Regions from separate parts of the Nonomuraea sp. NPDC047897 genome, predicted to be linked through region 2. Evidence: riboswitches for the same ligand, from Rfam matches in the RefSeq annotation. Region 2 holds a riboswitch; each other region holds the start of a gene.

Region 1 (2,190 bases), on a different contig from region 2:
CGAAGTTCTCGCCGCCGCCGAAGGTGTGCACGTTGATGGTGACCGGCTCGGCCGCGGAGCCGCTCTGCGTGGCCGTCTGCGTGTCGCCTCCGCCGCCGCTGCAGGCGGCGACGGCCGCCAGCGCGGTGAGCGCGACGCCGGTCACAACAAAGCGCTTGTGGTTCGTCATTCCGTACCCCTCTTGGGTGTGGAGGTGGGAGGTGCACCGCGGCCTGCCGCGGCGTGGGGGACATCCTTGGGAGCGCTCCCACAAAGAGTGCCCGCGTGCGGTGCGGGCGTCAACGTCCCGAAACGGAACCGTTACCTCGACGGTGCTTTCCCGGCGGAGAAACGGGTTTAGGGTGCCAAAAGCCGCTAAGCGGTATCTGGGAGCGCTCCCATCTCATCCGCACCGTTCGTGCCCAAGCCGGGCAGGTGTGCCGGTGATGGGACCCGGAAAACGGCGAGTGCGCGCCCCTGGGGTCGGGGCGCGCACTCGCCGTGCGGTGTGTTCCGGTACGGCCGCGGCAGGCGGTGTGTCCGGTACGGCCGCGGCAGGTCAGCCGGCGTACTCGGGGTAGCCGTAGCCCACGACCTGCGACTTGGGCCGGACGCGCTCCTCCACGCGGCCGTTGCCCGTGTTGCCCTCGATCGTGGAGATGGTGCCGTTGCCGTTGTCCTTGACCACGAATCCGACGTGCCTGATCGAGCTCAGGGTCTTGCCGCCGCTCCAGGAGAAGAAGACCACGGCGCCGGGCTTGGCCGCGTTGCCCCAGCGCTTGTTGGCGACGAACCACTTGGCGTGCGCCACGGTCCAGGCGTCCCAGCCGACCTGCGGGCGGGCGCCGAGCTGCTCACCCACCCAGGAGACGAACATCGCGCACCACGGCGCGTTGAGGTAGCCCTTGCGGCTGCCGCCGTCGCGGCGGATGGTCTCCAGCGCGCGCCGGGAGTTTGCGTACCACTGCTGGAACTTGGTGCCGCCGCCGTAGGCGTTCTCCGAGGTGCCGACCTGGGCCTTGGCCAGTTGCAGGAGCTGGGAGGCGGTCACATTGATCTTGTTGGCCTGCTGGGTCTGCGGGGCTGAGGCGGCCTTGGCGGCCTGCGGGGCCTGCTCGGGGACGTCGGCGGCGGCGGGGGAGGCCAGGCCGAGGGAGGCCGTGAGGGAGAGGGCGGCGCCGGCTCCGGCGCTCAGGAGGGCGGCCTTCCGGGCATGGTGAAGACGGTTGATGGCCATCGAGCGGGGATACTCCTTGCTTCCATGCCGCTTACCGGGTTAGCTGACGGGTTCGGGCGTGGAAGCTGCCCTACGGCACTGACGTGCCGATTCACCCCAAAGGACGTGGGTCCCCGGTTCCGCGCGTGGCGGATTCAGCGGTCACAGGGGGGTCCTGTGATGCGTCGATCTTTGCGATGGTCCGGCTATGCACCGGCCGAAACCGGACGTATGCCGTGAATGCCCCATAAGGTAATGCATCGGGCAAGCAGTGCACAATAGGGCAAAGCTCCGACATTGGGCTCACCAAGACGCGGCGGGCGACGCGTCCTCGGACGCCATCCGCCCCAGCGCGCGAGTCCGGACTGCCGTCCGGCGGTCGGCGGGTCAGGAGATCTGCGCGCGGGCCTCGGCCAGCAGCCGCGCCATGGCGACGCTTTCGTCGAGCGGCATCACGGGGCTCTCCGTCCGCCCCTCGGCCAGGGCGTCCCGCACCTCGCGGACCTCGCCGGCGTAGCCGTTGTCGGCCGGGTCCAGCTCGTGCACCTCGGGTTCCATCGACGGCCCGGTCAGCACCATCCGCTTCGGCGCCCAGAACGGCGCCTGGATGTCGGCGCGCATCCCGGTGCCGACCACGTACGCGCTGTTGGGGAGGGAGCCGCGCAGCGACACCTCGACCAGGGCACGCCGTCCGCCGGGGTAGACCAGCAGCCCGGCCGCCTCCGCGTCCACCCCGGACGGCGCCAGCGAGCCGGTCATGGACAGCCGCGCGGGTCGGCCGAGCAGCAGCTGCGCCAGCCCGAACGGGTAGATGCCCAGGTCGAGCAGCGCCCCGCCGCCCAGCTCCGGCGCCCAGAGCCGATGCGCCGGGTCGTACGGCGAGGAGAAGCCGAACGAGGCGTGCACCGAGCGGATCTCGCCGAAGCGCGGGTCGGTCGCCACCCGCCGGATCAGCGGGTTGAAGCGCATCCACATCGCTTCCATCAGGAAGATCC
Region 2 (2,190 bases):
CCACCGCGACGACCCGCTGCTCACCGAGAAGTGGGACCTGATCGGGTTCGGCACCGAGCTGGGCACCGCCTACTCCGAGCTCAACGACCCGATCGAGCAGCGCCGCCGCCTGGTCGAGCAGTCGCTGCTGGCCGCCGGCGGCGACGTCGAGGCCATGCAGCTCGACGAGGACTTCCTGCAGGCCCTGGAGTACGCCATGCCGCCGACGGGCGGCATGGGCGCCGGCATCGACCGGATGATCATGGCGTTCACCGGCCGGAACATCCGCGAGACGATCCTCTTCCCGCTGGTCAAGCCGGCCCACTGAGCGCGGGCGGCGGGGCACTCCGGTGTCCCGCCGCCGCCCGGATGGCGCCTCAGTCGGCGACGCGGACGGCTCCCGCGTACGGACGCCGGGCGATCGAGGCCACGCGCACCACGTCACCCGTGCGCGGCGCGTGGACCATCAGCCCGCCGCCGATGTAGATGCCGACGTGGTGCAGGTCGTTGTAGAAGAAGACCAGGTCGCCGGCGCGCAGCTCGTCCTTGGAGATGTGCCGGCCGGCGGTCCACTGGCTGCCGGTGTAGTGCGGCAGCGAGATGCCGACCCGCTGGTAGGCCGCCATGACCAGGCCGGAGCAGTCGTAGGAGCTGGGCCCCTCGGCGCCCCAGACGTACGGCTTGAGCTGCTGCGTGAGCGCCCAGCGGGCGGCCTCGGCGGCCTTGCCCGAGCCGACCACGGGCAGGCTGACGCGCGTGGCCCTGGTGCCCGGCCGGCCGGCTTCGCCGACCGCCCGCCGGTAGAGGTTGCTCTCGACCTTGGCGACCATCTTCACGATCTTGGCACGCTTGGCGCTGAGGTCGCTGACGAGCTCGCCGACCTCCTCCATGTGGGTCTTGGCCTCGTCTCTGGCCCGCCTGGCCGACTCCATGGCGTCGAGGACCTGTTTGAGCTGCTCGGTCTGCTGCTGGGCCAGCGCGTAGGAGGTGGCGGCGTGGTCGAGGAACCGCTCGGGGTCGCCGGCGCTCAGGAAGGGCAGGGCCCGCCCCATGACGCCGGAGATGTACTGGCTCTCGACCATCTGGGCGGCCTTGGTCCGCTTGGCCGCCAGGTCGGCCTCGCTGGTCGCCAGCGTCTTCTTGGCGGCCTCGGCGGTCTTCTGGGCGGTCTTGAGTTTCTCCCGCTGGGCGTTGTACTGCTCGGCCAGCTTCTCGATGTCCACGTGCATCTGCTCGACCTGCTTGGCGAGCGAGTTGAGGGACGGCTCGGGATCGGCGGCGGCCGGGGCCGCCCCGGCGCCGGCGAACAGGGCCGTGGCGGCGACGAGGGCGGTGCCGAGTAGGGCGAGACGGCGCGGGCCGGTCTGATGCGGAGGGCGGGCGTGGGTGCCCGCTGAGGTCCTCTCGCGACCGCGCGTACGCTTCACCAATCGGCTCCTCTCATCGACGCCTACCGGGTTAGCTGACGGGTTCGGGCCGGAGCAGCCCTACCGAGCCGGAGCTCGGACTCACCCCAGATGGCGCACCGGCCACCGGCGGGTCCCCGGTTCCCCGCACGGGGATTGGGCGCGTCTCCACGCGGGACGCGCGGGTGACATCGTCGCTGGACACTAGTGCACGTTGGGTTGGTGCTCAACCAGAACTGCCAAGTCTGTAGAGGTTCAGCCACCGAAGAGTCACAAGGTGGTGTCCTGTCCCTTCACCCATGGGCGACTTTACGCCCTGTTTGCCCGTGGTTGGGTCGCAGGTGGGGTGACTCGTGTAGGCCAGAGCGATATGCCGGATGGAGCGGACAGGTGGGATTTTGGTAGGAGCCGTAATGGGATCTGTACGCTGGTAACCCATGGAGCAGGTCGCCGAAGTGACAGTCCCTGACACCGAAGTCGTGGTGCGGCGCGCCCGCACGTCCGACGTCAGGACCATCAGGCGCCTGGTCGACACCTACGCCGGTGCGGGTCCACGCCTTCTGGAGAAGGCCACTGTCACGCTGTACGAGGACGTCCAGGAGTTCTGGGTGGCCGAGCGGAGCGGGCAGGTCGTCGGGTGTGGCGCGCTGCACGTTCTCTGGGAGGATCTGGCCGAGATCCGCACGGTCGCCGTGGACCCCGCGTCCCGGGGCCTGGGGATCGGCCACCGGATCGTCTCCGCGTTGATCCGCACGGCGAGGGATCTGGGGCTCAGGCGGGTTTTCTGCCTGACTTTCGAGGTCGA
Region 3 (2,190 bases), on a different contig from region 2:
GTGGTGGTGTTCGAGAACCGCTTCCCCTCCTTCTCCGGCGACCTCGGCGCCTACGGCGCCGCCGGAGGGCTGAGTGACGTGCGTCCGGGCGTGGGTCGGTGCGAGGTGATGTGCTTCACCTCCGACCACTCCTCGTCGTTCTCGCACCTGACCGACGACCAGGTCGAGCTGGTGATGGAGGCCTGGGCCGACCGTACGGCGGAGCTGTCCGCGATCGACGGCGTGGAGCAGGTCTTCTGCTTCGAGAACCGCGGTGAGGAGATCGGCATCACGCTGACCCACCCGCACGGGCAGATCTACGCCTATCCCTATGTGACGCCGCGGACCAGGCTCCATCTCGGCGCGGCCGCCCGCTACGCCGCCGCGCACGAGGGCCGGAGCCTGTTCGCCGACGTGCTGGCGGCCGAGCGCGGGGGACCGCGGGTGGTGGCCGCCAACGAACTGTGGACGGCCTTCGTGCCCGCCGCGGCGCGCTGGCCGTTCGAGGTGCATCTCTACCCGCACCGGCAGGTGCCCGACCTGGCCGCGCTGACCGGGGCTGAGCGGGCCGCGTTCGCCCCGCTCTACACCTCGGTGCTGCGGGCGTTCGACGGCCTGTTCGGCGTCGTCATGCCGTACATCGCGGCCTGGCACCAGGCGCCGGTGCGTGAGGGGCGTGACCTGGGCTATCTCCACCTGGAGCTGTTCAGCATCAGGCGTGCGCCCGGCAAGCTGAAGTATCTGGCCGGTTCGGAGTCGGCGATGGGCGCCTTCGTCAACGACGTGCTGCCGGAAGAGGCGGCACGCATGATTCGATCACAGGTAGATCACTAACAGGTTTCTTCTTAGGCTCGCATGACCTTGGATTTACTGTTAATGTCCCTTTCGCACCGGCCGTAACGGCCGGTGCGCCAAAGCCTAATCTCGGGCGCGTCGCCCGTGAGCCGGGGACCCAAGCACCTGGGGTGAATCCACGCCTGTGGTAGGGGAACGCTACTCCCTCCCGAACCCGTCAGCTAACCCGGTCGGCAAGAGGGAGAGGATTCCTACGTGGCGGCTGCGTCCCCCGCGCGTCTTGCCATCGGTCTCACCGTCGCCGCCGTCGTGGCCACCAGCCCGGCGGCGCCCGCGCTGGCCAAGCCCAAGCCCGATGAGACCAAGCTCCGCTCGGAGCTGAAGCAACTCAACACCAAGGTCGACGGACTCATCGAGACGTACAACCTCAAGCGGGTCGAGCTGGCCAAGGCCCAGCAGGCCGCCAAGACTGCCGGGAAGCGGCTCGCCGCCGCCGAGAAGGCCCTGGCCGAGGCCGAGAAGAAGGTCACCGAGATCGCACAGCTGCGCTACCAGAGCGGCCCCCAGTCGCTGCCGACGTTCATGCTGCCGATCAACGGGGCGGGCGCCGCGGTGCTGGAGCAGCTCCTGGCCGAGCAGCAGGCGGTGGTCGACGGGTTCGCCGCCGTCCGGGACGAGAAGAAGAAGGCCGCCGACGAGGCCGGCGCCCTCGCCGCCAAGATCCGTGCCGATCAGGTGACCGTGGCCGGGCAGCGCGAAGAGGCCGAGGACGTCATCGGCGACATCGAGGACAAGCTCGAGGACCTCGTCCCCGTCAGCACCGGCCGCCGCCCGGACGGCACCTGGGCGCCGCAGCTGCCCTCCGGAGCGGACAACATCACTCCCCGCACGCGCGCGATGCGCGAGCTGATCAAGCGGAACTTCGCGCTGCCGTTCACGGTCGGGTGCTACCGCTCGGGTTCGAGCGGTGAGCACCCGCTGGGCCGGGCCTGCGACTTCATGATGAGCTCGGGCGGCAGCATGCCGTCGACCGCCAACCAGGTGCTGGGCGACCGCGTCGCCGCGTGGGCCGTGGCGAACAAGGCGAAGCTCGGGGTCAAGTACGTGATCTGGAAGCAGCGCATCAACCACGGCTCTGGCTGGAGCCCCATGGGGAACCGGGGCAGCATCACCGAGAACCACTTCGACCACGTCCACATCTCGATGTACTGACCCGAAGCATCCCGCGAGCGAGTCTGTGCCGTGGCCGGCGGTCGGCGGCCTGCGCCTGTCAGGAGGGGGACGGTGGGGCGGACGGTGCGGCCGGCGCGGCCGGCGCGCCCGGCAGCCGGGTACCGGCGGGCAACAGCGATTCACACGCCTTGACCGCCGCCCCGTACCTCTGGGACAGGACGTCGACCCGCTCACCCTTGATGT
Region 4 (2,190 bases), on a different contig from region 2:
CCGCCGACCGCGCGTCGATGTCGTCGGCGACGGCCTGCTCGACGCGGGCGGCCTCGGCCCGCAGGCCGAGGTGGTCGAGGAGCATGGCGGCCGACAGGATCGTGGCGGTCGGGTCGGCCTTGCCCTGCCCGGCGATGTCGGGGGCGCTGCCGTGCACCGGCTCGAACATGCTGGGCGCGGCACCCTCGGGGTTGATGTTGCCGCTGGCCGCCAGGCCGATGCCGCCGGCGATGGCGGCGCCGAGGTCGGTGATGATGTCGCCGAAGAGGTTGTCGGTGACGACCACGTCGAAACGCTCGGGCTGGGTGACGAAGTACATCGAGGCCGCGTCGATGTGGCAGTAGTCGGTGGCCACCTCGGGGAACTCCTCGGCGACCCGGTCGACCGTGCGCTGCCAGAGGTCGCCGGCGAAGGTGAGCACGTTGGTCTTGTGGACCAGCGTCAGCTTCTTGCGCGGCCGCGAGCGGGCCTTCTCGAACGCGTAGCGGACCACGCGCTCGACGCCGTGGGCGGTGTTGAGCGACTCCTGGGTGGCGATCTCGTGCGGCGTGCCGCGCCGCATCGTGCCGCCGGTGCCCGCGTAGAGGCCCTCGGTGCCCTCACGCACCACGATCATGTCGATGTCCTCGGGCGAGGTGTCGGCCAGCGGGGTCCGCACGCCAGGGAACAGCTTGACCGGGCGCAGGTTCACGTAGTGGTCGAAGGCGAAGCGCAGGCGGAGCAGGAGGTCGCGCTCCAGGATGCCCGGCGGCACGCTGGGGTCGCCGACGGCGCCGAGCAGGATCGCGTCGTAGCCGCGCAGCTCCTCAAGGACGGCGTCGGGCAGCGTCTCGCCGGTGCGGTGGTAGCGGGCGGCGCCGAGGTCGTAGTGGGTGGCCTCGAACTTGACGCCCACGGCCTCCAGCACCTTGAGCCCTTCGGCCACGACCTCGGTGCCGATGCCGTCTCCGGGGATCACTGCCAGGCGTGTGTTGCGCGACTCCATGGCCGGTACCTTACCGGGTCGTCTCGGCTGACGAACACCCGATCTCAACGCTCGGACATCCGTTTTACCCGTATTGCGGTGCTTTGACCGTTTCGTTAGAGTCCCTCAAGCCTAATCCGCGCAGCCGTTGCGCGGAGCCGGGGACCCACTCCCCCTTCGGGGCGAATCGGCACGTCCGCGTGCCGTAGGGCCACTTCCAGGCCCGAGCCCGTCAGCTAACCCGGCCGGCCGTGTGGAAGGACTCCTCGTGCCGCGCATCGCCATGCTCACGCCCGCCCTCGCCCTCGCCACGACCGCCGCCGGACTGGCGGTCGCCTCCCCCGCCGCCGCGGCGGCACCCACCCCCGTGACCGCCTCCCCCGTGACCGCCTCCCCCGTGGCCGCGGCGACACCGGACCCCGGTGGCGTCACCCTCACCGGAGCCGACATCAAGCGCGCCAGGACCCGCGACATCCAGCTCCCCGCCTGGAAGCTCGCCGTCAGGTACGCCCTGGACAAGCAGGGCACCCCCTACGTCTGGGGCGGGGCGAGCCGGAGCGGCTACGACTGCTCCGGCCTCATGCTCCGGGCCTACCAGTCCGCGGGCATCGAACTCCCCCGCGTCGCCGCCTCCCAGTACGGCGCCTACTCCAGGAAGATCGCCTGGAAGGACCTCAAGCCCGGAGACCTCGTCTTCTTCAACGGCCTCGGCCACGTGGGCATGATCTCCCGCCCCGGTCACATGGTCCACGCGCCACGCACCGGCGACGTGGTCAAGGAGGAACGCCTGGACGCCGGACGCCGCGCCTCCTTCGTGGGCGCCGTCCGGCCCGACCCGAAGGGGGTCAAGCGCTGGGCGCACATCCGTGAGCTGCGCCAGGCCCCGCCACCGGCCATGCCGGTCGCCACTGCCCTGTGAGGACGGGACGGGTGCGGTCGCGCGTACTACCGTGATGACGTGACAACCGAGAAGGTGCGGCTGACCGCCGAGAAGGCCACGCTCCTCGCCACGCTCCACGGCAGGGCGCTCGACGCCCGCGCGCCGTACCCGATCCTCGCCGACGCCCTCTCCCTGCAGATCGCCCGGCGGATCGACCACGACTTCCGCCGCACCGGGATGACGCGGGGCACCGCCGCCGCCGTGGCGCTGCGGGCCCGGCACCTCGACGGCTGGGCCCGGCAGTTCCTGGCCGGGCACCCGGAGGCGAGCGTGCTCCACCTGGGCT

The links. A riboswitch is a leader RNA that binds a small molecule or an ion and turns the genes downstream of it on or off. The one in region 2 is predicted to bind cyclic di-AMP.
Region 1: another riboswitch for cyclic di-AMP. It lies ahead of ACGF0J_RS20110 (CHAP domain-containing protein); the one in region 2 lies ahead of ACGF0J_RS29770 (NlpC/P60 family protein).
Region 3: another riboswitch for cyclic di-AMP. It lies ahead of ACGF0J_RS37280 (hypothetical protein); the one in region 2 lies ahead of ACGF0J_RS29770 (NlpC/P60 family protein).
Region 4: another riboswitch for cyclic di-AMP. It lies ahead of ACGF0J_RS23305 (C40 family peptidase); the one in region 2 lies ahead of ACGF0J_RS29770 (NlpC/P60 family protein).

What each region holds. Positions count from the first base shown of each region.
Region 1 covers NZ_JBIDCC010000008.1:274,022-276,211, forward strand. The annotation lists gene ACGF0J_RS20105 (ABC transporter substrate-binding protein) at 1-169, opposite strand, end outside; gene ACGF0J_RS20110 (CHAP domain-containing protein) at 539-1,216, opposite strand; cyclic di-AMP (ydaO/yuaA leader) riboswitch at 1,230-1,366, opposite strand; gene ACGF0J_RS20115 (Gfo/Idh/MocA family protein) at 1,583-2,190, opposite strand, start outside.
Region 2 covers NZ_JBIDCC010000014.1:252,373-254,562, reverse strand. The annotation lists gene lysX (bifunctional lysylphosphatidylglycerol synthetase/lysine--tRNA ligase LysX) at 1-307, shown strand, start outside; gene ACGF0J_RS29770 (NlpC/P60 family protein) at 357-1,406, opposite strand; cyclic di-AMP (ydaO/yuaA leader) riboswitch at 1,412-1,558, opposite strand; gene ACGF0J_RS29765 (amino-acid N-acetyltransferase) at 1,823-2,190, shown strand, end outside.
Region 3 covers NZ_JBIDCC010000028.1:22,207-24,396, reverse strand. The annotation lists gene galT (galactose-1-phosphate uridylyltransferase) at 1-813, shown strand, start outside; cyclic di-AMP (ydaO/yuaA leader) riboswitch at 885-1,025, shown strand; gene ACGF0J_RS37280 (hypothetical protein) at 1,030-1,986, shown strand; gene ACGF0J_RS37275 (hypothetical protein) at 2,045-2,190, opposite strand, start outside.
Region 4 covers NZ_JBIDCC010000010.1:134,536-136,725, forward strand. The annotation lists gene ACGF0J_RS23300 (3-isopropylmalate dehydrogenase) at 1-985, opposite strand, end outside; cyclic di-AMP (ydaO/yuaA leader) riboswitch at 1,084-1,229, shown strand; gene ACGF0J_RS23305 (C40 family peptidase) at 1,233-1,883, shown strand; gene ACGF0J_RS23310 (class I SAM-dependent methyltransferase) at 1,923-2,190, shown strand, end outside.